Linked DNA regions of Labrenzia sp. PHM005. The protein of the gene in region 1 binds, or shares a complex with, the protein of each later gene. Links are inferred from orthologs where the notes say so. Each region holds a gene or a part of one and is shown on either strand. Other genes may lie near its edges.

Region 1 (14,733 bases):
CTTCCGACTGAAGATGCGAAGCGCCCGGCAAGCCGCTGGCTCCCCTTTATGAAAACCACCCTGTTGGCGTCTTACGATGAGGTCCGTGTCGATTCCACAGCGCTCACCTTTGAAGCTTATGCCGAAGAAGGCGAAAGCGAATCTCTTGTTGCTTCTGGAACGATGCAACTGGACGGTTACAAAATGGCGGGTGCGGACAACGGCCGAATTGAACTTTATTCTCTCGACAAGCTGTCCCAGACACTACAGACCCTAGATGCGGCCTCCGGCCAAATGCTCGTGCAGACGACCACGCAAGGCAAAACCGTTTATGAGGGTATAGACGCCAATCCGTTGATCGCGCTGTTTGATCCATCTGTTTCGGAAAAAGATGAAAAACTGACAGTCATTCGCCAAGGGTCCGCGGTTGATTATGTTAGCAGCCAGGAACTTGGTGACGGTATTGCACTGAAGATCACTGTAGACCGCAATTCGCTCAATGATTTCACCATCCAAAAGCGTGAAAGTGATATTCTGGGCCTCCTCGATGGTGTCCTCACCGGCGAAACCCCGGAACCGCAGAAACTGATCACCAGCCTTTTCCAGATCTATCGGTCTTTTGGAATTGCCGATGCCCGTGTCTCCGGCATTGGGCTTGAGGTCACCAACCCTGAAGAGGACATGACAGTGAACGCCACGATCAAGGAAGTGGCTGTCACCGATTTCAATTCCAATGGCATTGGTGAAATGATGGTCGTCGGCCTTAGCGCTCCTGACCTTCCCGAAGGCGCCGCTGTATCCCTTGATTGGGCTGCCATTGGAGGCATTGAGTTTGCTGACTTCGATCCGATGGAAGCCATGATTTCCACTTTGATCGAAAATCCGGACTACGGCGACGACAACCCCTTAGAAGTTGTTCGCGCTTTCATGCCTCATTCGTTCGGGTATGAGCTTGAAGGCCTTAAAGTGGTTGTTCCAGATTACGGACTGTCTCATATCGGGCGCGCCGAAATGAAGGTTTCCACCACGGTTCCGCCGATCCCGACCAGCTATTATGCCAAAAATGAGGGTATCCAGATTCCGGTCGCTACTCTTGACGACGAGGACATGGAAAAGTTTTTGGAGGCCCTTGGGATCACAGAAATTGTTTGGTCTGATGAGACCCGTCTTTACTGGGATGAAGCCACCAAGGAACTCAATCTGGAGCGTTTGACCTTCGAAATGGAAGGCGTTGGCAGGGCGGAGGCATCGGTCCGTTTTGCCAATGTACCAAAAGCGTTGTTTGAAGACCCGGAAGGACAAGGCCAAATGGCTCTGGTTGTCGCCCAGTTTGTGGAGGCCAAGATCAGCTTTACTGATGATGGTGTTACTGAAAACGGACTGGCCCATATTGCTGGACAAGAAAACATCCCGGTCAACGTTTTCCGTGAAGCGTTGGCAGAACAGGCAGCAGAAGCAACGGCGCCAATTCAGAATGCGGCGTTTACGGATATGGTCCGCACGGCCGTCTCTGATTTCTTGAAAAACCCTGGAGAAATCTCGCTCACTCTGACCCCGTCAGCGCCGGTTCCAGTGGCGCAAATCGTGGGCAGCTTGGCAGCTCCACAAACACTTCCGGATCTGTTGAACGTGAAGGTCAAAGCGAACTGAACAAGTGACCAAATTCTGATAACAAAAAAGGCGGCCACGGGCCGCCTTTTCAGTCTTTGCTCCAGCCTATTCGGCCGCTTGCTGATGTTCTGCCGCGGATATCCGGGCTGCGCAGAACTTGAACTCCGGGATCTTGCCAAAGGGATCCAGCTGCGGATTTGTCAAGAAATTCGCTGGGGCTTCAAAGAAGCAGAACGGAATGAACAGCATGCCCGCCGAAACATCCCGATCAGCCCGGAGCGTGAGTGTGATCGCGCCGCGGCGCGTTTCAACCGTCACCTGCTGGCCGATTTCCAGCCCCTGAAGTTTGATGTCACGCGGGTTCATCGAAACGACCGGTTCCGGCTCGATGGCGTCCAGAACTGCGGCCCGCCGGGTCATCGCGCCGGTGTGCCAATGTTCCAGCATCCGGCCTGTAGTCAGAACCAGCGGGAAGTCCTCATCCGGAGTTTCATCCGGCGGCACAAGATCCGTCGGGACGATTTTGCCGCGGCCATCGGAAGTCGGAAACGATTGACCAAATAGGATCTCGTTACCTGGCGTATCCGGACTGTCCGCCGGGTAGGTGACTGTGCCTTCCCGCTCCAGACGCTCCCACGAGATGTTCTGGATCGATGCCATATGAGACCGCATTTCTTCGTAGATTGCCGGAACACCATCGTAGGACCAGTTCAAGCCGAGGCGATTGGCGATCTCAATGATCAGCTCCCAATCTGCCCGAACCTCACCTGGCATAGGCACACATGGCTGACCAATCTGAACCTGGCGGTTGGTATTGGTGTAGGTGCCGAGCTTTTCCGCATGAGCGGACGCAGGCAGAATCACATCCGCGTGCCAGGCCGTTTCAGTCAAGAAAATATCTTGGACAACCAGATGCTTCAGGCTGGCCAGTGCCTTGCGGGCGTGGTTCTGATCCGGGTCTGACATTGCCGGGTTTTCACCCTGAATGTACATCGCCTCGATGCCGCCGGCCAGAATGTCGTCCATGATCTCAACGACCGTCAGCCCTCGCACTGGATCGAGCGTCCGTCCCCAGGCATCTTCATATTCCGCGCGGATATCGGCGTTCTCAACCGAGCGGTAATCCGGAAACACCATCGGGATCAGGCCGGCATCAGATGCGCCCTGCACGTTGTTTTGACCGCGCAGCGGGTGCAGGCCGGTTCCCGGACGGCCGATCTGGCCGGTGGTCAGCGCCATAGCAATCAGACAGCGGACATTGTCCGTGCCGTGCACATGCTGGGAAACACCCATGCCCCAGTAAATAATGGAACGCGGGCTTGTGGCGTAAATCCGGGCGACCTCGCGCAGAGTGCCGGCCTCAATGCCGCAGACCGGCTCCATGGCTTCCGGAGTGAAGTCCTGGATTTTCTCCTTTAGCGCTTCAAAACCATCAACATGAGCCGCGATATACTGCTCGTCATATAGCTTTTCAGTCACAATCACATTGAGGATGGCGTTGAGCATGGCAACATCCGTCCCTGGCTTGAAAACCAGGCTGTAATCGGCATGACGCATCAGGCCTTGACCACGCGGATCCATGACAATCAGTTTGGTGCCGTTTTTCGCTGCCTGCTTGATGTAGGTCGCGGCCACCGGATGGTTTTGTTCCGGCCGTGCACCGATCACAATCATGCAGTCGGCGTCTTCTGCGGCGTTAAATGGCGCAGTCGTTGCCCCGGAACCAATGCCTTCCATCAGCGCAGCCACAGACGAAGCATGGCAAAGCCGCGTGCAGTGATCGACGTTGTTGGTTTGGAACCCCTGCCGGATCAGCTTCTGGAAAAGATACGCCTCTTCGTTTGAGCCTTTGGCAGAGCCAAAACCCGCAATGCCCGCGCCACCTTTGGCGTCGAACGAAGCCTTCAGTCCGTTTGCGGCCCGATCAAGCGCTTCTTCCCAAGTCGCCTCCCGGAAAACGTCCAGATAGTTGTCGAGGGTCATGGAGATGTTGCCGCGTTTGGGCGCATCATCCCGGCGGATGAGCGGTTTGGTCAGCCGCTCCGGACTGGACACATAGTCAAAACCGAAACGGCCCTTCACGCAGAGGCGGTTTTCGTTTGCCGGGCCATCGCGGCCTTCAACACTGACGATCTTGCCGTCTTTGACCGAGACAGAGGTCAAGCAACCGACACCACAGAACGGACAAACGCTGTCGATGGTTTCTTCCGGATAGACTTCCCTGGTCGTCGCGGTGGCGTCCATCAGGCTCTTTTCCATCAGCGCCCCAGTCGGGCAGGCAGAAACGCATTCCCCGCAGGCCACGCAGGTGGAGATCCCCATCGGATCTGCTAGATCGAAGACAGGCGCAACATGCGAACCGCGGTCGGCCATGCCAATGACATCGTTGACCTGGACTTCCCGGCAGGCCCGTTCACATAGATTACAGGCGATACAGGCGTCGAGATTGACCGCGATTGCCGGATGGGAGACGTCTTGCGCTGGCTTTTCACAAGGTGCAAAGCGGCTGGATGTGACACCAACCGCATCAGACCACTTCCAGAAATCACTTTCCGGATCCGGATGTTGATCGCGGCTCGGCTGATCGGACGCCAGCAATTCGAAGACCATCTCGCGCGCTTTGGACGCCCGCTCAGTGGCGGTTTGAACCACCATGCCTTCCGCGGGTGTCCGGATACAGGAGGCGGCCAAAGTACGCTCGCCCTCAATATCAACCATACAGGCGCGGCAATTGCCGTCAGAACGATAACCCGATGCATCCTTGTGGCACAGATGCGGAATGGCAACGCCTTCGCGTTTGGCCACTTGCCAGATGGTCTCACCATCTTCAGCTGTTACGGTTTTGCCGTCGAGAGAGAAGGTGACATTACTCATACTTCAAACTCCTCGGAAAAGAATTTTAGCACGGAGGCCACTGGGTTGCTCGCCGCTTGTCCCAGACCGCAAATTGAGGCGGACCGCATCACTGCATCCAGGTCGGCGATCTTGTTCTTGTCCCAATCGCCATTCGCCAGAAGCTGTTCCATCTTCTCCGTGCCCGACCGGCATGGCGTGCACTGACCGCAACTTTCGTGCTTGAAGAAACGCATCAGATTGAGTGCGGCATCGCGCATATCGTCCTGATCGGAAAAAACAACGATCGCGTGACTACCAATGAAACAACCGTGTTTGTCGAGCGTACCGAAATCGAGCGGCTCATCAGCGAGGGACGCGGGCAGAATACCGCCAGACGCCCCGCCAGGCAGATAGCCCTTGAAGCTGTGGCCCTCATCCATGCCGCCGCAGAATTCGTTGAGCAGCTCATTCATGGTTATCCCGGCAGGTGCCAGTTTTACACCCGGCTCCTTAACCCGTCCGGATACCGAGAATGACCGAAAGCCCTTGTGGCCCCGGCGGCCTTGTTCGGCGAACCAGTCAGGCCCTTTTTCGACAATGTCGCGGATCCAAAAGAGGGTCTCAACATTGTGATTGAGGGTTGGACGGCCAAAGAGCCCAACCTGGGCGATGAACGGCGGTCGGTGGCGCGGCAGGCCACGTTTGCCTTCGATCGATTCGATCATCGCGCTTTCTTCGCCGCAGATGTAAGCACCCGCACCGCGGCGCAGTTCGATATCGATTGAGGTGATGATTCCTGCAGCCCGTAAAGCGGCGATTTCGGTCTTCAGGATTTCAAGAACCGCTGGATATTCATCACGCATATAAAGATAAACGCGATCAGCTGAAATCGCATGGGCCGCAACCAGCGCTCCTTCCAACAGCCGGTGCGGGTCACTTTCCAGATGATAGCGGTCTTTGAACGTGCCAGGCTCGCCTTCATCACCATTAATGGTCAGAAATTTCGGACCTGGTAAATCATTGACGATTTTCCACTTGGTACCGGTCGGAAAGCCCGCGCCACCCAGGCCGCGCAAACCAGCCGCAAGCGCCATGTCCGCAATATCTGCAGCAGCCAACTCACCGGATCGTACGCGCTCGAGCACATTGTAACCACCGGCAGCCTTGTAAGCTTCGAGTTTTGTGTATTCCGGAATGACAGGGTCAACCGAGCCTTCAAACAACGTCGCACGAACGGACATTTCGCTGGCGTTGTCGACAGCGCGTTTGCCGACTTGAACAGCCGGCGCACTGGCACAGCGGCCTATACACGGCACTTTCTGGATGCGGACGTTTTTGGGATCAACACCGCTTTCCAACGCTGCGGCCAGAGCATCAGCACCTTTCAGGGAACAAGCAATGCTGTCGCATACTCGCACGGTCACAGGCGCCGGTTTGGTCTCATCCTCACGAACGATATCGAAGTGATGATAGAAGCTCGCGACTTCGTAGATCTCGGCTTGAGACAGACGCATTTCTGCTGCGAGTGCCCGCATGTGCCGGGCCTCCAGACAGCCATACGCGTCTTGAATTTTATGCAAATGCTCGATCAACAGATCGCGGCGGCGCGGCTCATCCCCCAAAAGGTTCCGAACCTCGGCCAAAGCCGCATCTTCTAATTGACGCCCTTTTGGCTGGGACGGCTTGCGTGAAAGCCCCTTGCCGAAAGACATTGGCGTTTACTCCCAAAAAGATTTCGTTGGCCGGATGTTATTCACCGGGACCAGCCCTTTCTGTTTGAAAAACGACAATTGCCGCTCTAAAGCTGACGCTTTAGAACAAGCTGTTCACATTGCAGATATTTTTTCAGGTCAGATCGTCAAATGCGCAAAAGCTGCGACGACCTTTTCATAAACCGGCCGTTTGAATGGCACGATGAGATCTGGAACACGGGATACATCTTCCCAACGCCAGTCATCAAATTCAGCCGAATGGCCATCTGGCGGCGTCAAAATATTGACTTCGTCGTCAGATCCTTCGAACCGGTAAGCCAGCCACCTTTGAGCCTGCCCACGGTGTTTTCCCTTGCGCGTGTTGCGCAGGATTTCTTCCGGATAATCATAGGCAAACCACTCAGGCGCCTCTTCCAAAAGTGTCACCGAATGGATTGATGTTTCTTCATAGAGCTCGCGGCGCGCCGCTTTTTCTGGCGTTTCGCCGGCATCAATGCCGCCTTGCGGCATCTGCCACTTGTAATCGTACCCGTTTTTGTTGGCTTCTTGAGACCGGCTGCCGACCCAGACCTTGCCCTGGCGGTTGATCAGCATAATGCCGACACAGGGCCGGTACGGCAGGCCATCCACAGCTTCAGGATACCCTGGTCCAAAATCCAATTTTGTCACGAAAAACCTCGTTCGAAATACCGGATGTTACTTGTTTTCACGGTCAATCGTTGCACTGACTGGGACAAGCTGCAGGCCACGCTGCTCCAGATCCTGAACCCATTCTTCCAGTTGACGTACTGTGACCGGTAGTGCTGAACCGGCAGCAACCGCAAATCCGCGCGCCCGGGCCACACTCTCCAGCTGAAGCAGCTTTGCATCGATATTGCTCTCACGCGGGACTTCATCAAGCACCACATCAACCCCGCTGAAGGGCATGCGAACGTCAGCGGACACTTCGCCTGCGATGCTGCGCGACGTCGTCCCATTGTCAACGAACATCAACCCGCGGGATTTCAATTTTTCGAGCAGAAACTGCATGGATGGTTTTATCGATGTATACCGTGCGCCCATCTCACCAATGACACCGACATAGTTGGTGACCCGTGTCAGCAAAAACGCCAGTCTGTCGAGAAGTTCTGCCGGCTTTAAACTGACAAGCAGCGTATGTGGCCCTGGATCATTGTCCGGGAAATCAAAGGGTTCCAACGGGATTTGCAACAACAGTTCATGGCCTTTCATCCGGGCCTGCTGCATCCAAAGGTCAAGATCCGAGCCATAGGGCGCCAATGCAAATGTCACATCGGGCGGCAAGCGGTCGATCGCGTTTTGTGTCCCGGCTTCGCTCAATCCGAGCCCCGTGATAACGACCGCAATTTTCGGAATGGACGTAAATTCCGTCGCAATTGGCCGCGAATAAGCATCAAGCGGGCGTACACCGGCGTCGCTGATCATTGGCAAGAAGCCGTAATCGGACCGTTCGCTCACTCTGGTGTCTGGGTTGATCGCCAATCCCGTGATTGGCGCGTCATATTTCAGCCCATCCGGACGGATGATCATTTCATAGCGTGGCCCTAGGAAGTCTCCGCCGTTCTGCGGGCGTAAATTCGGGCCAAGCTCCCCTCCGACCGTTGGCCGGATCTCAACAACTTCAATATCTTGCGAGGTGATCCCTTCAACAACTTCGTCCAGAGGCAAAACCGCAACCGGTTCGCCGCCCAAAGGATCGTCGACCACTAGAATCCAAATAAGCGCCGTTGTGAAAACGACACTTATCAAACCTGCACCAATCAAACCAAACGGCAGCCTGACCAGCCGCCGTTTTCCCATTCCTAAGGGAGCTGTGAGATCTTCGCTCGCCATACCGTCCGGAGCCTTTTGGCCGGCGGGCTGCCGGCTCGATCGTTGTTATTTGATACGCAGAACGAATGGAAAAGCGCGCCGCTACCGGCGCGCCTTGAAATCTTAGTTCGGAACCGCGGCCGTGTCCGCAATCGGCGGGAAGGCGCTATTGACCTGAACGCCACGCAGGAGATCCAATGCGAGGTTCAACTGAGTGTCATCTTTCGGATCCGGCGGGACATAAGCCTGGCTGCCGGACTTTTCTTCGCCGTCAGCTTCCAAGTGACCACGCAGGCCTGCTTCGCCCTTTGTGTTGACCCGGCCGACGAGTTCTTCAGGCAGTTCCTGGAGCGCTTCAATGTCCGGCACGATGCCCTTGGCCTGAATGGACGTTCCTGCGGGTGTATAATACCGCGCGGTTGTCAGACGGATCGCGCCATTGGCCCCAAGGGGGATAATCGTCTGGACGGACCCTTTACCGAAGGACCGCGTCCCAAGGATGGTGGCCCGGCGGTGATCCTGCAGAGCGCCTGCAACAATTTCAGAAGCAGAAGCAGACCCGCCATTGACCAGAACAATCACAGGCTTGCCACCGGTCAGGTCACCGGCACGGGCATTGTAACGCTGAGTTTCTTCAGCTTCACGGCCACGGGTTGAAACAATCTCACCGCGATCCAAGAACGCATCAGATACCGCGATAGCCTGATCCAACAATCCACCTGGGTTGTTGCGCAGGTCGATGACGAAGCCTTTCAGCTTGTCCTTACCGATCTTCTCTGCAGTTGTTTCAAGACCTTTTTTCAGGCCATCAAAGGTCTGTTCGTTGAACTGGGTTACGCGGACATACCCAATATCATCCTCTTCGCGCCAGCGCACCGAACGGATCCGGATAATGTCGCGCGTGATCGTGATTTCAAGCGGTTCAACGCGGCCATCACGGCGGATGCTGACCACGATATCGGTGTTAACTGGCCCACGCATTTTTTCCACGGCTTCGTTCAAGGTAAGGCCCTGAACCTGTTCGCCATCGATATGTGTGATCAGATCACCCGCCAAAACACCTGCTTTGGCTGCTGGCGTATCGTCAATCGGCGACACTACTTTCACCAGACCATCTTCCATGGTCACCTCAATGCCGAGACCGCCGAATTCGCCACGGGTTTGTACCTGCATGTCGCGGAAGCTCTTTGGCGACATATAGCTGGAATGCGGATCAAGGGAGGTCAGCATCCCGTTGATGGCGCTCTCAATCAGCTGAGCATCATCAGGAACTTCCACATAATCCGACCGCACCCGTTCAAAGACATCTCCAAACAGGTTCAATTGCCGGTACGTATCCGTTGCAGCGGCATTGGCCTCCGCCGAAACATGGAACGGCATTTGGGACAAGGTGGTCACAGCTGCAGCCCCCATCAGGGCACCTGCCAGCAGCAAGGAAGCTTTCCGTATCATCCGCGAGCCTTTTCTTCTTCTGTGCGCGCCCACCACGGGGTGGGATCGACCGCACGGCCGTCCTTCCGAAATTCAACATATAATATCGGCTGGGTCGAGCCCAAACCGAATGTGGAGGCGCTAGCCCATTGGGTTGCCCCCATAACGCCAACCGGTTCCCCGGCCAAAACAAATTGCCCCAGCTCTGCATCTATCCGGTCCATGCCGGCCAGGAGCACATGGTATCCGTCTCCGGTGTTCAGGATCAAGAGCTCACCATAAGATCGGAACGGCCCTGAATAAACCACCCAGCCATCCGCTGGCGAGGTCACATTCGACCCCGGACGTGTTGCAATCGACTGGCCTTCCGTCATACCGCCGAATTCGTCTTCCTGCCCAAAATCCTTGAGCACCGTTCCCGAGACCGGTTGCGGCAATCGACCGAGGGCATCCTGAAACGCAATTGCCGGAGCCAAACGGCCCGGATCGGAAAACGGATCAAATTCACGCGATCTTGTCCGGCCAGTTTTCAAGGCCGCCTGTCTGGATTTTTCCGCCGCCTCGCGTGCGCTGTCGATTTCAGCTTCCAAATCTGCAATCAGTTCCTTGAGTGAACCTGCCCTGGCGGCTAATTCTTCAGCCCGGCGTTTCTCATCTGCAAGGACTCGAACTGTTTTAGTATGTTCCAGCCTTTTGGCGCTCAGGAGAAGTTCAAGCCGCGACTTTTCCTCAGCCAATCGCATTGCATCGCCGCGAAGACGGCGTTCTTCCTTAGCAATGACAGCCTTAAGCCGTTGTAATTCTTCGAGATCGGCCGCAAGCGCCTCTGTTTCCACCCTCAGTTCGGGCATCACCGCGTTTAGGAGAATCGCACTTCGAACCGCCGACAACGCATCACTTGGCCGGACAGCGAGGGCTGGCGGCGGTCGCCGGCCGATTCTTTGAAGTGCCGCGAGAACCTCAGCGAGGACATCCCGGCGCGCAATCAAGGACTGACGGACCGCATCTTCATTTTCACCGAGGCTGCGCAGGCGACGTTCGGTGTCGGTCAACTCCGTTTCCAGCCCGCGGATGGTATCGGCCGTATTGATAATTTTGGCGTTCAGCGTATCCCGATCCCGGTCCAAAGTTTGGATTTCCCGGGCAATAGCAGCCTGCCTATCGGCTGAAACGGTAATGTCGGACGTGAGGGCTGCAAGTTCCTTTTCCCGCAGATCTCTTTTGGCGATGGCCGCTTCAATTTCAGGTGAATTGGTCTTAACTTCGACCGTTTCCGGATCAGTTTGCTCCGTTGCAACTGCAGTCGACGGGCCTAAAGCTGCGCACATCACGATACCGCCAAGGAACAACTTGGCTCTGCCAAGCTCCTTCAGCGCGAATAGCACACCCCTGCCCGGATCTGTTATCAACGTGCCTCTAACTCCCATTCGGCCTACAATTTGCGATACCGTCATCGTGTTAACGAACCGTTTACCCTGGTATCCAATTCGTTAATGCAGCAATATTTGTCCACCAATTGCAGCCGTTTTTTCTCTACGCTGGGAATGCGGCGATATGCTGGCAAACTTTTGTGTTTGGGAAAACCGTGAGATTCATCCGTTGATAATGCGGTGTCATACCCGATGATATGGATGCCCAGACTGAATAGTGATCGCCCTATAGATCTGTTCGGCCAGCAGTATCCGGGCAATTTGATGCGGCCAGGTCATCGCGCCCAGAGCAAGCTTTAGATCTGCGCGTGCAAGCATCTCCTGCCCGTGCCCATCGGCTCCACCGATCGCAAAAACGATGTCTGGGATGCCATCATCCTTCCAGGCTTCCAGACGCCCTGAGAACGCTGGACTGGTTAGGTTCTTCCCGTTTTCATCTAATACCACAAGCTTGGCACCTGACGGCAAAGCCTGAAGGATCGCCTTCGCCTCATCAGCCTTGCGATCTTCTGCCCGCTGGCCGCGGCTTTCTGGCAATTCGGTGATCGCAACATCAGTGATGCCAAGCGCGCGTCCAGCCTTACGCGCTCTGTCCAGATAACGGTCGAAAAGATCTTTATCTGCACCCGCTTTCATGCGGCCAATGCAGATGAGTGAGAAGCGCATAAAATCCCCGCCGGACAAATTCCGGTGTTACGGCTGCGTCGACAATGTCACGAGATTCTTGGTTTAGAACCTCGATCCGGGATTAGCCGATGAACTGCGGAGCTTCATCCGTTTCCGGGGCCCACATCTTTTCCAGATTGTAAAAGCCACGAACTTCAGGACGGAAGATGTGAATGATCACATCGCCTGCATCAATCAGTACCCAGTCGCAAGTGGTTTGGCCTTCCACAGTTGGATTGCCGTGCCCTGCAGATTTCAGATCGCGCTGCACATGGTCCGCAATCGCCCCAACATGACGATGGGAGCGTCCGGACACAATCACCATGTGATCTGCCAGGGAACTTTTTCCTGCGATGTCGAGAGTAACGAGGTCCTCGGCTTTGGAATCTTCTAAGCTCGCAAGAACCGTATCGAGGAGGCCTGCCGCAAGGTCTGCGCCTACGGAAGCCTTCAGAGGAGTGGACATATCTGTCCGCCCACTTTCAATGGACATAGTCAGGTGGAGTGCCTTTCACTTTGGTTTCTGTCCTGCGTCCAACGTCGTCACGAACTTGATGGTTCGGCTTTGTACGTCACCCGTTTTGGCGCCAGGACCGGTTCATCGGTATACGACCGCTTCCTCCGGCGATCAATTAACATAATACCGCGTCCCACTTGGCAATTTCAAGACAACGGAGTTTTCACAAGGGTGTTTAGCGTTAACGGCTCGAACGTTGTCTAAGATCTGTTGACGAAGATTGGTCGAGTACCGTGTGCAAAAATGTCCAAACCGGCGGTTCCATTTCTGGCAACAATGCGGCGTCTTCTTCCGGAAGCCGATACTTTTCAAAGGCTTTTGCCATTGGCGAGGACATGACAGATAAAGACGCGCCGGGCCTGTCGACCACGGCGACTGGCACGGTCCCCAATATCCCCCGCCAATCTTGCCAGCGGTGGAAATCGGCCAAATTGTCAGCACCCATGACCCAAACGAATCGCACAGCCGGGTTCCGGGAGCGCAGCGCCTGAAGCGTTTTGGCCGTATAGGGCGTGCCGAGCACTTTTTCGTGCGCGGTCACCTTCATCCGCGGATGGTTGGCCAGTGACTGTGTCTGTTGCAGCCGGTTTTCCAGCGGAGCAAGATCTGAGTGGCTCTTGAGCGGATTGCCAGGAGTGACGAACCACCAGACCTGATCCAGGCCCAACCGTTTCAAAACCGTGTCCGCCACCATCTTGTGACCGGAATGCGGTGGATTGAACGACCCACCGAAAATCCCGATACGATTGCCCGCTTCACAATGTGGCAGTTTCAGCCAGTCCCGACTTCGGGCCTGGCTGGAGGAAGACTTGCTCATGGACGAATTTGGCCCGTCCCATGCACTTTGTATTTGAAGCTGGTGAGCTGTTCGACACCAACCGGCCCGCGGGCATGCATCCGTCCGGTGGCAATGCCAATTTCCGCACCCATGCCGAATTCGCCACCATCGGCGAACTGGGTCGAGGCATTGTGCAATACAATCGCCGAATCGACTTCCGCCTGGAACCGGTCTGCGGCGGCCTGATCTTCGGTGACGATACAATCGGTGTGATTGGACCCGTATTTGGTAATGTGCGCGATCGCCGCGTCGAGATCCGGCACGATCATTGCGGAGAGGATCTTGTCCAGATACTCCGTTGACCAATCCTCTTCGTTCGCTTGCAAAACACCGGAGCCAATCTTTTGAACTTCGGCATCGCCACGGATTTCGCACTCCCCCGCGTTCAACGCCTCCAAAATTGAAGGCAAGTGGCTTTCAGCGACGTCTTCATGCACAAGCAGCGTTTCCAAAGCGCCGCAAATTCCTGTCCGGCGCAGCTTGGAGTTTTTCACGATCGCGACAGCCTTTTCGAGGTCTGCTGCTTTATCGACAAAGATGTGCACCAGACCTTCGAGGTGCGCAAAGACAGGCACACGCGCTTCGGTTTGAACACGCTCGACAAGGCTGCGGCCACCACGCGGAACGATCACATCCAGATTGCCATTCAGCCCGCGCAACATTTCACCAACGGCTGCCCGATCCGTCACGGGAACGATCTGGATTGCGTCTTCCGGCAGGCCGGCTTCCACCAGCCCCTTTTGCAGCGCTGCGTGGATCGCCTTGTTGGAGTGGATGGTGTCGGAACCGCCACGCAAAACAACCGCATTGCCTGCCTTGAGGCACAACGCTCCGGCATCGGCGGTCACATTCGGCCGGCTCTCGTAGATCACCCCGATTACGCCAAGTGGTGTGCGAACCCGTTCGATCTTGAGGCCGTTGGGGCGGTCCCAAGCTGCCATCACGCTGCCGACGGGATCTTCGAGCGCAACAATGTCTTCCAGTGCCTTGGCTATCGCTTCGATGCGCTCTTCGTTCAAGGTGCCACGATCCAAGAACGCAGCGGTCTGACCATTGGCCTTCATCGCCTCAACGTCATTGGCGTTGCCCTTAAGAATAGTTGGGATCGCTGCCCGAACAGCCTTTGCCATTGAAAGCAAAGCCGTGTTCTTGGCCTCGGTTGGGGCATTGGCAAGCACCCGGCCAGCAGCCCGCGCGCGTGTGCCGATCTCCGCCATCAAAGCTTCCGTCGACAATGCCTCAACCTTATCCAACATTCCTTCAACTCCTGTTTGGCGATCTTCTCGTTCACCGCCTCATATGGTGTTTTTAACTTGTTCCGTTCAAAAAGCCATCTTCCAGGACCAGATCGTCCCGGTGGATCATTTCCGCGCGCCCCGGATAACCGACGATGGCCTCGATTTCCCGGCTGTTGCGCCCGGCAATCAATTGCGCTTCTTCCATGTCATAGGCAATCAACCCACGGCCGATCACGGCGCCTTCAGGTCCCAGAACCTTCACCGCGTCCCCGCGGCTGAAGGCACCTTTTACAGTCGTCACACCGGCGGGAAGAAGGCTCTTGCCGGATTTCAGTGCTTTCACCGCACCAGCATCCAGACCGATCTGACCGCGCGGTTCTAAAGTCCCACCGATCCAGGCCTTGCGGGCACTGGCCGGTGTCGCAAGTGCCGGGAACCAAGTAGCCCGCGCGCCCTCATCCAGCCGTTTGAGCGGATTAAGCTCCTTGCCAGACGTAATCACCATGGAGGTGCCAGCGGCGGTCGCGATCTTGCCGGCGTCGATCTTTGTTTTCATGCCGCCGCGCGACAGTTCTGAGCCGGCACTGCCGGCCATCGCTTCGATTTCGCCGGTAATTCTGGGAACTTCCGGCAGGAAGACCGCGGA
Region 2 (14,693 bases), 780 kb from region 1 along the record:
GTTCGCGCTTGGCTGCGGCCGGGTGTTTGAAGGCGACAAGGAGATGATGTGGGCTTCACTCGTAAAGCTTTTGCATCACCTCCCGGACGACACCACGATCTACTGCGGTCATGAATATACCGAGGCCAATGCCAAATTCGCTCTGACAATCGAACCTGAGAATGCCGCACTTCAAGCCCGTGTGAAAACTGTGTCCGGCCTCCGGGCCAGCGGGAAGCCGACCCTGCCGACGACAATGGCTGAAGAGAAGGCTACCAATCCGTTCCTGCGCGCTGGTGAAGCCTCTGTTGCCGCTGCGCTGGGCATGGCAGGGCAACCGGCCGAAGCGGTTTTTGCTGAAATACGCACCAGAAAGGACAATGCCTAATACGCGTGCATTGGTGCAATGACGTGTTTTGCAAACACATTTTTTAGCGGTTCCATCAAGATTCTTTGAGCGGACCGCTAAAAACCACAAAGACATGCCCCCATATCACATTTGTTGTGAACCTGTAGGGGCAGAAACCATGACGATTGACCGGTCTTTAGACCATTCCGGACGGACTCCGGAGCAGCGCGCCCAGGATGTGGTGCAAAGAATTGCCAGCCAGGCCGAACCGATTCCGCTCACTCAGGGCGGTGGCCACAAACTCGACATGCAAGTGCTTTACGCCGAAGTCGTTGCCGCCTTGCGCGAAACAGTCGACGACCTGGCTTTTTGTACGAAGAATTGAACTCTCGTTAATCGCGATTTGGTAATTGCAACAGCAATAGGGAACACCTATTGCTGGCAATTCGGCTATCTCGACGAAAACGAATAAAATGCGCCCGTATCAAAAGACGCTTCTAAAACTCTACCCAAATTATTTCGGCGTTACTTTTATTTTTCTAATATTTCTGTATCCGCCACCTGTTCTTATACATTATTTTCTCTATTCGAATATCGAGGAAATGGATAATTCTACAAAGTATATGTTTTTATATACGCCAATTGCGCTTCCTGTGCTCACTTACTTGCTTTATGTCATTATCACTCAAAGTAAGAAATTCTTGAAGTACCCTTCGCTTCTTGTGTTGGACGACGGTCTTCGCTTCATGACTGCACAAAGGAAGTATTTTTGGGCATGGGAAGACCTTAAAGAGTTCAAACTTCTCTCGCATCGGTCGAAACACAACGATCCCCGGAAACACTATTTTCTTCTAACCAATTTTAAAAACAATCGAGCGGACATCGACCTTGCGAGTTCTCATTCAATTTCGCGAGCTGATATTTATCTGGATCTCAGTGATTTTTTCCGCCAAAGGAACAAAAAACGGGCCTACCGATTGCTCAGCCTTTTGAACGAAAACATAAAAAAGAATTCTGCCAAACCATTTTCAAATAACCAACGACTTTTTGGAAACGGACCGTCCTATCAACCAGTTCCAAAGGTAAACGACCGGAGCCTGATCTATTTGTCGCTTCTGTTCATGGTCGGGCTACCAGTCTTGATTTTCTATCCGATGATCATTCTAAAATTTGATCCAAACTTATATTCGGTGCAAATCATTCGCGCCTTCTTGGGTGTCAGATGATCAATGGTAATTTCAAATCAGAGATGTGGAATGCGCATTCAACTAAGTCCTGAAGCTGACCAAATCAAAGACCTCCTGAAATTGCAGCCGCATCCTGAGGGCGGGTTTTACGCGGAAACATTCCGCGATGATGTGACGGACGCCAATGGCAGGGCGGCCTCAACCCTGATCTATTTTCTGTTGCCGGAAGGGGTTTTGTCGCGCTGGCATAAGGTGGATGCGGTCGAGACTTGGCATTTTTATGCTGGCAGCCCGCTGGAACTTTCCATCAGCACAGACGGCCAAACAAAAGAGATCTTCACCCTTGGCACAGATATTCTGGCCGGCGAACGCCCGCAAGGCATCGTGCCGCGTGACGGCTGGCAACAAGCCCGATCCCTCGGCGCCTGGACCCTCGTCGGCTGCACTGTTGCGCCAGGCTTTCAGTTCGAAGGGTTTGTGATGGCCCCGGAGGGGTGGGAACCGGGGCTGTGATTATTTTCCAGGCGTCATTCTTCGCCTGGTGTCATCCCCGCCTTGTGCGGGGATCCAGTTATTTCCAGAGCATCAGGAAATTATCCTGAACAGATTTCGGCTTTCACGGACTATCTCCAGCATAGGAGGCTGTTGATAGGTGGATTGGATCCCCGCACAAGGCGGGGATGACCGATACGGAAAAAAGCTCCGCCTTACGCCAGCCCGGCAATCGCCGATGCAAAATCCTTGGCCGAAAAAGGTTCGAGATCCTCAACGCCTTCGCCCACACCGATGAAATGGACCGGAAGGCCGTGTTTGGCGGCGATGGCCACAAGAATGCCGCCGCGTGCTGTGCCATCGAGCTTGGTCATGACGAGGCCCGTGACTCCAGCGACCTTGCCGAAGATTTCGACCTGATTGAGCGCGTTCTGACCAGTTGTGGCATCCAACGTCAAGAGACAGGTGTGCGGAGCGTCAGGGTCATGTTTTTTGATCACGCGGATGACCTTTTCCAGTTCATCCATCAGCTCGGCCCGGTTCTGCAGCCGGCCGGCGGTGTCGATCAGAAGCACGTCGACTTGCCTTTCGGTCGCTTCCTTCATGGCATCAAAGGCAAGCCCGGCCGCATCTGCGCCAGTATCGCGCGCAATAACTTCCGCTCTTGTGCGCTCACCCCAGATTTTGAGCTGTTCAACAGCTGCGGCCCGGAAGGTGTCGCCCGCCGCGAGCATCACCGTCTTGCCCTCTTCATGCAATTTCTTGGACAATTTGCCGATTGTGGTTGTCTTGCCCGTACCGTTGACGCCGACCATCAGAACCACATGCGGTTTTTTACCCGAATTCAGATCGAGTGGTTCAGCGACCGGGGCCAGAACCTTTTCGACTTCTTCGGAAAGAATTTCGCGGACATCTTCAGGAGAAATTTCTTTGTCATAGCGCCCATCCGATAGACGGTCGGTGATCGCCATTGCCGTATCAACACCGAGGTCGGCCTGGATTAAAATATCCTCCAGCTCCTCCAGCATTGCGGCATCAAGCTTGCGCTTGGTGAAGATCGACGAAATGCCTTCGGTCAGCGACGATGAAGAGCGCGAAAGGCCCTTTTTCAGCCGTTGGAACCAGGAGAGTTTCGGTTCTTCTTCTAAAGGGGCAGCCGGAACTTCTTCTGAAACTGATTCTGTTACCGGTTCGTTTTGAAGTTCAGGTTCTTCAGCTGTCGCCTGCTGTTCCTCAGTTGGATCTGTCTCGCCACCTGAAGGGGCTTCAGCGGCAGCAGGATCGGTCTCGAGTTCTTCCTCTGCAACTTGAGAGCCTTCGTCCGTCTCCGGACCAAGGTCAGCAGAGATCTCAACTTCAGGTGCGATCGGCGGAACCGGTGCCGGAATATCCGGTGCAAGCTCTGGGCCTGTATGTGCGGTTAGGACAGTATCCTCACTGCTCATCGCAGCAACAGGCGCCACTTCCATCTCGACAGATGCGGTCGTGTCATCGGTGGTTTCGGGAACAGCCTGGCCGTCGGCCTGCGTTTCAACGGCTGCAGTCTCCGGTTCTTCCGGCGTATCCTTGCCGCCAAAGAGCCGCCCAAAAAAACCGCGCTTTTTCTCGCTCATAAATCCGCCTTAAAACTCGGCCGCTGATTATGCTGCCTTTGAAAGGGCTTCGCCCAACAGATGGCGCCCGGTATGGCCGATAATCCTTGTTTGCACAATCTCACCGGCAGTGCCGCCAGGCAATTCGACTTGCGTAAACTGTTCGGTGCGGCCCAGACCTTCTTTTTCGATCAGAACCGGACGCAAGCGGCCAACTTCTGCAGCCAAGTGTTTCGCCAAAGCTTCCCCGCCTTTGGCGCGGAGCCGGGCACCGCGGTCTTTGATGATGGATCGATCCAGCTGCGGCATGCGCGCGGCTGGCGTACCCGGGCGCGGCGAAAATGGGAAAACGTGCAAATGGGTCAGGCCGCATTCATCGACGATCTTGAGCGAATTTAAAAACATCTCTTCAGTCTCGGTCGGGAACCCGGCGATAATATCGGCGCCAAAAACCACATCCGGACGCAGTTTGCGGACGTCTTCGCAAAAGCGGATCGTATCGGCGCGCAAGTGCCGCCGTTTCATCCGCTTCAGGATCATGTCGTCACCCGCCTGCAGCGACAGATGGAAATGCGGCATCAAACGGTGATCATCGGCGATCACGTGCATCAGATCGTCATCTGCCTCAATGGAATCGATGGACGACAGGCGCAGGCGTTTCAGATCCGGCACCATTTTCAGGATCTTCGCGGTCAGGGTGCCGAGTTTCGGTTCACCCGGCAAGTCAGCGCCATAGGACGTGATATCAACGCCGGTCAGCACGATCTCGTTGTATCCGTTGCCAACCAACCGTTTGATCTGGTCGATCACAACGCCCATCGGCACAGAGCGGGAATTGCCGCGGCCATAAGGAATGATGCAGAAAGTGCAGCGGTGATCACAGCCGTTTTGCACCTGGACAAACGCGCGGGCACGGCCGGTCAAACCATCAATCAAGTGACCGGCGGTTTCCTCAACGCTCATGATGTCGTTGACGCGCACCTTTTCGGTTTCTGAGATGCCAAAGGCAGCAACATCGGCGTAGGACTTGCGCTCCAGTTTCTCGGTGTTGCCTAGAACCAGATCGACTTCGTCCATATTTGAAAACGTGTCTGTTTCGGTCTGTGCGGCACACCCGGTAACGATCACTTTGGCGTCCGGATTGTCGCGCTTGGCCTTGCGCACCGCCTGGCGCGCCTGGCGGACAGCTTCATTGGTAACGGCGCAGGTATTGATGAGGATGGCGTCTTTGAGACCGGCGGCCTCCGCTTCACGCTTCATCACCTCCGACTCATAAGAATTGAGCCGGCAGCCAAAAGTTACGACATCAATGCTCATGAGGCCGCTTCCGCCTCTTGAACCGCATCCCCCTCGGCCGTTTTGCGCCAAGCGAGTGTTTCCAGATCAACTTCGCCTTCGAATTCAACTTCCGTTAGGCCAGTCATCAGGACGTGATCGTCACTTTCGCGCCATTCAATCCCGATCGGACCGCCGGGCAAATGGATCGTGGTTTTGCGCCCGGCTTTGCCGTCACGAGCTGCCGCAACACCCACGGCACAAGCAGCCGTGCCGCAGGCTAGGGTCAGGCCGACGCCGCGTTCCCAGACTTTTACCCGGATCTGATTGTCATCGTAGATGTGGGCCAGCGATATGTTCGCAGCTTCCGGAAACACTGGATGGTTTTCCAGAAGCGGGCCGACCTTCTCAAGGCCATAACCTTCAACATCGTCGACCCAGAAGATGGCGTGGGGATTGCCCATATTCACGGCGGCTGGCGTATGCAGTACCGGATCATCAATCGGTCCGATCTGCAGTTCGATCGCGCGGGTGTCGGCAAATTCTTCGGCCAATGGGATCTGATCCCACTCCAGGCGCGGCTTACCCATGTCAACCGTGACGCTCTGCGGAGCATCCGCATCAAACGCATGCAGCAGTCCAGCATTGGTCTCTATGGTGACAAAGTCCTTGCCGCTCTCTTCCATCAGCAAACGGCCGATACACCGCGTGGCGTTGCCGCAGGCATCGACCTGGCTGCCATCCTGATTGTGAATGCGCATGAAGGCATCGACACCGCATGTCGAACGTTCCACCGTGATCATCTGATCGAAGCCGATGCCGTTTTCCCGGTCGCCCAATTTGGCAATCTGACCCTTGGTCAAGCGCAGCGGTTTTTCGCGGGCATCCCAGACCACGAAATCATTGCCAAGGCCATTCATTTTCAAAAAGGGTCTGGTTTCAGACGCCATACCGGGTGCACTTCATCTTGAGGGTGTCGGGAACATGGCGTGATTAAACCCGCTCATTCCGCCTTATATGGCGGAATTCTAAAGAAATTACCAGATCTCTTACCCGAAAGGGTTAGCGGTGCAGACCTGCAACTGGAGCATAGATATCCTAGTTGGGCGCAGCATCTGCTTCTGTCCATCTTGTGTTGGTCAAAATGGCGGGTCATTCTGTTAACGGCCGAATTGAAATGCTTCTGGTCCGGTCTTGAATGCATCCCAAAAAGCGACATGTGTCCGAAAGACCGTCAAAGAGTGTATAAAACCGGGATGGGCATTTTTAAAAGCTGGTGGCCATGCCGAAATTGATAGACACAGCAGGAAACGCAATAAGCTATTTGATGGGCCGCTTTGGTGACCTGAAGAGCAGCGGATCGGCAAACGGCAGTTCCTCTATGGAGGATAACTACTCCAATGCCGGTCAGTCAGTGAGGCCGGACCCTGAGGAGCGCCCCAAGCGGCAATCACGCGGCAATGTTATCGGCCTGATAGTTCCCGACATTACCAATCCGTTTTTTGCGCATCTGGCGAAGAATATCGAGATGGAAGCCGCGTCACGCGGTGGGATGGTCATGCTCGCCAATTCGCACGATGATCCGGATATTGAACGTAAACAAGTCCGCGCCATGCATGATTGGCCAGTCACCGGAGTCATAGTCGTTGCAGTGTCCGACGCCAGCCGGCCCTATGAAGCCAGCATTCCGGTCATCTCTTTGGATCGCCGGTACGGCAGTTATCCTCTCGTCGCTACTGACCAGCGGGATGGGGGCCGAAAAGCCGCTGAGCATCTCTATGAACTTGGACACCGGACCATCGCCTACATCGCGGGGCCTGAGACCATGGAAGTTGCCCGCGAACGCCGGGACGGGTTCGTTGAACAGATCAATGATCTCTCCAGTCCTGAAGACCCGATCGATCTAACACTTCATTCAGGGGATTTTGCCTTTGCCGCTGGAGAAACGATCGCCCGTGGTATCTTTCTTAACGTACGAAAAGGTGACCGGACCACAGCCATAGCCACTGCAAGCGACCAGCAAGCAATTGGCGTGCTGCGATGTGCACGCGACCTCGGTATTCATGTGCCTCAGGACGTATCGGTTGTTGGGTTTGATGACATTACTCTGGCTTCACTGGTGGTTCCGCGATTGACTACATTGCGCCAGCCCATCGAAGCGATCGCCTCCCGGGCCGTCGACCAGGTTCTAGCGAAAACGCAACAAAAAACAGACTATGCCATTCGCGGATCTTTGATTGTCCGGGAATCGTCGGCGCAGGCCAGCCGTTGGGAATAACTGCTTGTTTTGCGTCGCATTGTTTCGAGGAATGTCGTCTTTGTTTTAGGCATCTTTTGGGTTTGTCATGGTTTCTCACAAGAATTTGGATTGCATGTCAGCAGTCTGCACGTCATCTGTTGAGCAGCATCTATTTTGGAAGACAGGCCATGACTAATCGCCGGCAGATTTTGGGGCTAGTTGCAGGAAGTGCAGCCACACTGGTGATTTCCGCTGGCCCCTCTTTTGCCAAAGATCCGTTGGCGCTCACCGGATATGATCCGGTGTCCTATTTTTCCGGCCGGGCTCCCGTTAAAGGTACTTCTGACTTCACGGCCAACCATCGCGGTTTGACCTACCGGTTTTCTTCAACTCAGAACCGGGATGCATTTACTGCTGACCCTAAGAAATATGCGCCCCAATATGACGGCTACTGCGCCTACGGCGTCTCGCGCGGCTACAAGGTTGGCGTCGATCCGCTGGCTTACAAGGTCGTAAAGGGCAAGCTTTACGTCAATTACTCCCGCTCCGTTCAGCGTACCTGGAGCCGGGACATTCCCGGGTACATTGCAAAAGCCGAAGAAAACTGGCCAAGTCTGAATTAGGTTTCACGCCGAACTAGGTCGTTGCCATATAAAAAAACTCGGTCAAGAGACTTTGGGCCTGTGGGCATCCTCCAGTCGCTAGACCTTGTAGCGCTGGAGGATACCAGAATGCTGGAGGAAGCAGTTGCCCGAACCACGGTTCTTCAATCCCGCATGGCGGACCTTGGCATTCACCACGCCGTATTCACCTCCGAAAGTGCTATCGCTTATCTTGCCGGGTTCTGGGGGTACCTGGGCATTGAATTCGGCCGCCCGACTTTGCTTGTTGTGCCATCTGATGCGACACCGATTGTCATTACACCGCTGATGGAAAACGAGATGGTGCGGGAAATGACCTGGATAGATGACGTCCGTACCTGGGAAGACACTGGATCACGTAGCTGGACAAAAGCACTTGCCGATGTGCTGCCAGAAAAACCTCCTGCGATCTGGGTGGAGGCGCTGGATTTGCCAGCCCGAGTAAGGACGTTTTTCGATGATCAATTTCCGGCGATACCGCTGCGCGATATTGGGCCGGTTTTGGGCGTCCAGCGGATGATCAAGTCACCCCTTGAAATTGAGGTGATGAAACAGGCTGGTGAAATTGCGGGCGCCATGATGCACGCAGCGCATGCGTCTTTGCACGCCGGCGCGCGGGAATATGAAAGCGCACTGGCCGTGATCGAGGCGGGCACACGGAAAGCGGCAGGGTTTCTGACAGATCGCGGTTGGGAGCGGTTTATCTCACCTATGATCCACGACCTGCAGATCCTGCAAAGCGGGAAAAACACCTCAATGGTTCATGGCCGGGCATCGGTCAAAGCGTATGAGCGTGGCAATCCGGTGTATTTCTGTTTTTGCAATATGGCACAGTTCAAGCAGTACAAGCTCGGATTTGACCGCATGTTTCATATTGCAGAAGCCACCGATGGCGCAGTCCGGGTTCAACAAGCAGCGATCGATGCGCAGCAAGCGGCTCTGGCAGCGATCAGGCCAGGGGTCCAGGCTCAGGACGTCGCGGCCGCGGCCAATGAGATTTATGCAGAACGGGGATATGTAACCGGATATCGCACAGGCCGCTCCATCGGTGTTGCCTACCTGGAAGCCCCGGAATTAAAGGCAGGCGATCAAACAATCCTAAAACCCGGCATGACCTTTGCCGTTGACGGCGGCATATCAGTAGAAGGCGAATCTGCCGGTCGGATTGGTGACAGCATCGTCGTGACGGAGACGGGCTTCGACTATCTCACAAACTATCCGCGTCATGTGATGGTCACTGACAGTTGACCAAACTGCCCTGATGTTACTGACAAATCTAATCCAGCCATGCTGGCGAACCGGCGATCTTTTCAAGAAGGAAATCGATGAAAACCCGCACCTTTGCGGTTAAGACGTTGGACTTGGGATAGAGCAGCCACAATACGGTTGGATCATCAACGATGTAGCCCGGCAAGACCCGGGCAAGTAATCCCGACTTCAGCTCTTGATGCACACTCCAAAGTGAATTGGCGGAGATACCAGCGCCGGCAACGGTCGCCAATTTCTGACTAAGACCGTTGTTCATCATCAGGCGGGTATTGCTGCCCCGTGTGTCGAAGACACCTTCGGCATTGTCCGGTCCGAGCAAGCGCTTTGAATTGCGGATGCCAAAGCCAATCAGTTGGTGGTGGTCAAGGTCTGTTGGTGTTTCCGGAACGCCGGCCTTTGCCAGATAATCGGGTGATGCGCACAGGATCCGGGTATCGTCGGCCAGTTTTCGTCCTTTGAGGCTGGTGTCTTCAATAGGCGCATTGCGCAAGGCGAGATCGAAGCTGCCCTCAATCAAGTCATACTTGGCATCGGACAAACGCAGATCGAGGCGAATGCCGGGATACCGCTCCAGAAATTCTGGCAGCAAAGGCACAATATAAAGCTGGGCGAAGGTGCTGGGAGCGGTAAAGCGCAAGGTGCCGGTCGCATCCGGTTTTCCGTAGCCAAGCGCCGCCCGGGCAGCCTCCTCCTGGGCCAGTATTTCCTTCGCATAGGGCAGAAATTCTGCGCCTTCTTGCGACAGAGAAACTTTTCGGGTCGACCGGTGCAGGAGATCAGCGCCAAGCGCTCGTTCCAGTTTGGCAAGGCGTGCGCTTGCGATCGACGGAGCTAACCCCAAAACCTTGCCGGCTGCGCTGATATTGTTTTTTTCCGCTGCCAGTACAAACAAGCGCAAGCACTCAGTATCCATCCAATTATCCTGAAAATCAGAATACTGAAGTCATTAATACCTAGTTTATATCAAAATCAAAAGAAATATCTTGAGCTCACCGAACACAAATCCGCTCAGGAGGTGATGGATATGAGTTTCTATTCCGTTTTGGCCGTAACCCCGACAACCGATGCATGGGTTGCCGACTACATCGGCCCAGCGAACAAATTGGTCGCCAAACATGGCGGTAGATACCTTGCCCGCACCGCAACTCATGAACAAGTTGAGGGAACAGAAGATCCTGCGGCGTTGCGGATCATTCTTGAATGGCCGTCCCGGGCGGCCGCCCTCGCCTTCATGAACGATCCTGAATACGTGCCACACTTGGAAGCGCGGACAAACGGATCAAAAAGCTTCCATTATTTGATCGAAGGAAAAGACGATCTCGCCTGAGATCTCAACTGTTCCATCATAGCTGGGTGCAAATCATGCTGAAGACGACCCATGACCGCGGATTTCGATCTCTGAACACGGCTTATAATCAAGTGTTTAAAGCGAACCGCTTGAGCCTTGGTCTGGTTTTGCCGATTGAGAACTACGGGATGAACCCGGTTCCAAGCATGACAATGCATCTTGAACGCGTCCGGCTGGCCGAGCGGCTCGGATTCGCTGCCATCTGGCTTCGCGATGTGCCGTTTAATGTGCCGTCTTTTGGCGATGCAGGGCAGTGCTTTGATCCGTTCGTCTATCTTGGGTACTTGGCCGCTGCGACGGATCGGATCGCATTGGGCGTCGCCAGCATCATTTTGCCGCTGCGCCATCCAGCTCATGTCGCAAAAGCGGCGGCGAGCGCCGATGTGCTGTCAGGCGGCCGGATGTTGTTGGGCATTGCATCTGGTGACCGGCCGGAAGAGTTTCCGGCACTCAACGTTCCATTCACAGACCGCGGGGCGGCCTTTCGGGAAAGCTACGATTACATCCGCAGGATGGGAGAGCATGCGCCCAGCTTTGAAAACAGGTTCGGTACACCTGGCGGCGATATTGATATGTTGCCTAAGCCTGTAGCCGGGCAATTGCCGATGCTGGTAACTGGCGGCAGTCAGCAAGATCCGGATTGGATTGCGCAAAATGCTGACGGTTGGATGACTTATCCCCGCAACATTCGGCAACAAGCCGAAGCAATTGAAGCGTATAGAGCACGGATCGAAGCCTCCTGCGAGCCGGACAAACCAGTGATGCAGCCTCTGTATGTTGATCTGCAAGACAACCCTGATGCGCCCGCGCGGCCAATTCACCTTGGTTTCAGCGCTGGAATACACGCTCTTCGGGCCTATCTGAAGTCCGTTGAGGCGGTTGGTGTAAACCATGTTGGTCTCAACCTGCGTTTTAACCAGGCAGATACCGAAACCACCTTGAAACGATTGGCGGATGAATTGCTGCCCGATTTTCAGTCATGAGGATCCCCATGCAAAAAACTATTCTCATAACCGGTGCCACCGATGGGATCGGACTTGAAACTGCCAGGCTACTCGTTGCCGGTGGTCATAAGGTGCTCCTTCATGGGCGCAATTCAGACAAATTAGCAAAGGTTGACAAGGATCTGAGCGCTTTGTCTGACGCAGGCCCCATCGAAACATATGTGGCTGATCTTTCAGATCTGGCACAGGTCGGCGTCCTCGCGGGGGAAATCGCCAGCCGGAACGACCAGCTGGATGTCCTGATCAACAATGCAGGCGTTTATCGCACCAATCAGCCATTGACCGATAACGGTATGGATGTACGTTTTGTGGTCAATACGATTGCGCCATATTTGTTAACGAGAAAACTGCTGCCGCTGATGTCTTCTTGCGGGCGGATCATAAACTTGTCGTCCGCAGCCCAAGCCCCAGTGAATCTTGATGCGCTTTCAGGCCGCCGTCAGGTTGCCGATATGGAAGCCTATGCACAGAGCAAACTCGCCATCACCATGTGGACGAGAGAACTTGCAAAAGAACTTGGTTCCAATGGCCCGGATGTTCTGGCCATTAATCCGGGATCTTTGCTTGCAACCAAGATGGTCAAGGAAGGATTTGGCGTCTCCGGCAATGATATCGGGATAGGCGCGGATATTCTGGTGCGGGCCGCCTTGTCAGAAGAGTTTGCCGGACGGTCGGGAAGCTACTTTGACAATGATTCCGGTCGGTTTTCTGATCCGCACCCAGCTGCTTTGAATGGACAGAAATCAGAAGATCTTGTGGCGACGATAAAGGCGTTGGTCGATGATTTGGTGATTGGCTCGCCTCAATGAATCTCAGGCCCACTTGATCGAGCATCCCATGGACGGGATTTGGTCCTTCGGTCCATTTCCCGTCTCGCCGATCAAACGCATGGCGGTCAGAAGCTCAGGCGACCGATTTGACGCATCTCCCATGCGGGCATCATCCAGACGCCCCCGGTATTGCAACTCACCTTCGGCGTTTAACCCGAAAAAGTCTGGGGTGCATACCGCACCATAAGCCTTGGCGACACTCTGGTCCTCGTCGATCAGATAGGGAAAAGAAAAGTCATGTTCCGCAGCGAAGCGGACCATGTTTTCAGGGCTGTCGTCTGGGGATGCCCGGTAATCATTGGACATGACAGCCAGAACTCCAAACCCGTCCGCCTGCAAAGCTTTGGCGTCGCTGGCCAGCCGCCCGGCAATTGCTTTGACATAGGGGCAATGATTGCAGATGAAGGCTATCAAAAGGCCTTTCTCCCCGGCTTGGTCCGACATGGTGATCGCCGTTCCTTGCGGATCCTTGAGAGTGAAGTCAGGGGCCTTCCAGCCGAAATCACATAGAGGCGTATCAAGTGCGGGCATCGCTGTCCCTTTCCAAGTCCTGAAGGAAGTCAGTTGCCGATTTTTTCGGCCATCACCGAAATGGTTTGAACGTACACACTTGCCTTGTTCCATTTCTTCAAAACATTGTAGTTCGCCGTACCCGGCCCCCAGCTTTGTCCGCGGCGCCAACCTTTTTTGGCTAGGTAGTTGGCAGTAGAGCCAAGCACGTCGGGCACGGAGCGGATGAGATCCCGACGGCCGTTGCCGTCATAGTCGATGGCGTATTTCATATAGGATGAGGCCAGAAACTGCGTCTGCCCGATTTCTCCAGCCCAGGCTCCGCGCATTTCAGACGGCTTCATGTCACCGCGCTGAACGATATGAAGGGCCGCGATCAATTCATTTGAGAAGAACTGTGACCGGCGGCAATCGTAGGCAAGGGTTGCCAGCGAGCGCATCACCGACATATTGCCGATGTAACCGCCATAATTGGTTTCAAGACCCCAGATCGCCAGAATGACCGGAGCCGGTACACCAAACTGTTTTTCAATCCGCCGGAAAATCCGGCCATAGGTTTGGCCCAGTTTCTGACCACGCCGGATCATCGCGTTGTTGACCCGCTTGGCGTAGAATTGTTTGAAGCTCAGCTTGAAAGACTTTTGGTTGCGATCAAGGCGGATGACCTTGGAATTGTAAGTCACGCCGCTCAGTGCCGATTTGGCCACTCTCGCCTTGATACCATACCGCTGAGAATTGGTGATTAGGTTATCGCGCCATTCGTTAAAACCGGCGGAACTGTTGCCGCACTTGGCATGGACGGCGGTTGTTGCAGATAGAATAAGTGTTGCGGCAAAAAAGAGTCGAAGCGGGCGCATGAAATTCTCCCAAACCAGATAGGCCTGAGAAAACGCTAACACACCCGCTCTATTTCCCTAAGGGCAGCTTTTGATTATCCACGCCCCCGGTATGGCTGAACGCCCTGCTCGGGGATCCAGACGCCTTCCGGAGCTGGTCCGGTCTGATAAAAAACGTCGATCGGGATGCCGCCGCGCGGGAACCAGTAACCGCCAATCCGCAGCCATTCCGGATCGAGCAGATCAACCAGGCGTTTGCCGATGGAGACGGTGCAGTCTTCGTGGAAGGCGCCGTGGTTGCGGAAGGAGCCGAGGAACAGCTTCAGCGATTTGCTTTCAACCAGAAACGCATTCGGCACATAATCGATCACAAGGTGGGCAAAATCAGGCGCGCCCGTGATCGGGCACAGGGACGTGAATTCCGGCGCAACAAAGCGGACCATGTATTTGGTGCCAGCCTGCGGGTTCGGAACTTTTTCAAGAACCGCCGTGTCCGGATCATCGGGCAGCTCGGTGGATGCGCCGAGCTGGGTGAGATTTTCGTAAATACTGTTGTTGCTCATCTCAAACGCCTCTCAAGTTGCCCCAGATCAGGGTGTGGAGCTGCGGCAGAACCGTCGGGGTGAACCAGCGGTCGCTGGAGACCTTGTCTATCAGCCAGCGCATGCGCTCCATGATGCCGTTGATGTCGATCGGATCATCGGTTGCTGTCGGGCTTGGCGGCGTGTGATTGCCGGGCTGCAGGTAGAGCGGCAGCTCGGGATAACGGGTTGCCAGATCCCGGGCATAGGCATAGTCCGCGTCATCGAAGATCACGGTTTTCAGCACTGTCTGTGTTTCAGGGCCAGCCGCCTCAACACATTCCGCAAGTTTTTGCCAATCGGTCTCCATGCCGCTGGACGGCGGTTTGGGGCTCAATGTCAGGACATCGAGTGCCGCAAACCAGTCCTTGGCGATGCTGCCCTGGGTTTCTAGAGCAAACCGGTAGCCGTCCCGCTTGCCCAGTTCAATCAAGGAACCAAGCGGCTGGATCGCCGGATTGCCGCCGGAGAGCGATATCATCAGCGGTTTGCCGCCGCTCAGGATGTCGATTTGCATCAAGATCGCCTGCGGTGTCATCGGGTGCCATTCGTCCCGGTAGG

The links.
Region 2: the proteins of FJ695_RS01180 (region 1) and dapF are in contact, whole or in part, in a solved structure (PDB 5YGU), measured with the Escherichia coli proteins. The link is inferred for Labrenzia sp. PHM005 from one-to-one orthologs.

What each region holds. Positions count from the first base shown.
Region 1 is NZ_CP041191.1:217,150-231,882, forward strand. What follows is about bases 5,042-8,028. They hold FJ695_RS01180 (RNA pyrophosphohydrolase), read right to left. Parts: upstream 6,807-8,028; coding sequence 6,276-6,806; downstream 5,042-6,275. Other genes in these bases: FJ695_RS01175 (NAD(P)H-dependent oxidoreductase subunit E), read right to left, coding at 5,042-6,137; FJ695_RS01185 (divergent polysaccharide deacetylase family protein), read right to left, coding at 6,834-7,988. Also shown: FJ695_RS01165 (hypothetical protein), read left to right, coding at 1-1,629; fdhF (formate dehydrogenase subunit alpha), read right to left, coding at 1,696-4,464; more of FJ695_RS01175, read right to left, coding at 4,461-5,041; FJ695_RS01190 (S41 family peptidase), read right to left, coding at 8,091-9,419; FJ695_RS01195 (murein hydrolase activator EnvC), read right to left, coding at 9,416-10,783; 23S rRNA (pseudouridine(1915)-N(3))-methyltransferase RlmH, read right to left, coding at 11,012-11,494; rsfS (ribosome silencing factor), read right to left, coding at 11,577-11,960; FJ695_RS01210 (nicotinate-nucleotide adenylyltransferase), read right to left, coding at 12,193-12,828; FJ695_RS01215 (glutamate-5-semialdehyde dehydrogenase), read right to left, coding at 12,825-14,105; proB (glutamate 5-kinase), read right to left, coding at 14,158-14,733. UniProt on the Escherichia coli protein: Master regulator of 5'-end-dependent mRNA decay.
Region 2 is NZ_CP041191.1:1,000,392-1,015,084, forward strand. What follows is about bases 3,869-6,815. They hold dapF (diaminopimelate epimerase), read right to left. Parts: upstream 5,825-6,815; coding sequence 4,913-5,824; downstream 3,869-4,912. Other genes in these bases: mtaB (tRNA (N(6)-L-threonylcarbamoyladenosine(37)-C(2))-methylthiotransferase MtaB), read right to left, coding at 3,869-4,916; FJ695_RS04390 (LacI family DNA-binding transcriptional regulator), read left to right, coding at 6,157-6,815. In the rest of the region: gloB (hydroxyacylglutathione hydrolase), read left to right, coding at 1-367; FJ695_RS04360 (hypothetical protein), read left to right, coding at 507-713; FJ695_RS04365 (hypothetical protein), read left to right, coding at 931-1,554; FJ695_RS04370 (cupin domain-containing protein), read left to right, coding at 1,585-2,028; signal recognition particle-docking protein FtsY, read right to left, coding at 2,223-3,620; more of mtaB, read right to left, coding at 3,648-3,868; more of FJ695_RS04390, read left to right, coding at 6,816-7,152; FJ695_RS04395 (YHS domain-containing (seleno)protein), read left to right, coding at 7,302-7,736; FJ695_RS04400 (Xaa-Pro peptidase family protein), read left to right, coding at 7,845-9,002; FJ695_RS04405 (LysR family transcriptional regulator), read right to left, coding at 9,031-9,936; FJ695_RS04410 (DUF1330 domain-containing protein), read left to right, coding at 10,048-10,350; FJ695_RS04415 (LLM class oxidoreductase), read left to right, coding at 10,386-11,354; FJ695_RS04420 (SDR family NAD(P)-dependent oxidoreductase), read left to right, coding at 11,363-12,184; FJ695_RS04425 (thioredoxin family protein), read right to left, coding at 12,188-12,736; FJ695_RS04430 (lytic transglycosylase domain-containing protein), read right to left, coding at 12,766-13,572; queF (preQ(1) synthase), read right to left, coding at 13,647-14,114; 7-carboxy-7-deazaguanine synthase QueE, read right to left, coding at 14,116-14,693. UniProt on the Escherichia coli protein: Involved in the succinylase branch of the L-lysine biosynthesis and in the biosynthesis of the pentapeptide incorporated in the peptidoglycan moiety. Catalyzes the stereoinversion of LL-2,6-diaminopimelate (L,L-DAP) to meso-diaminopimelate (meso-DAP).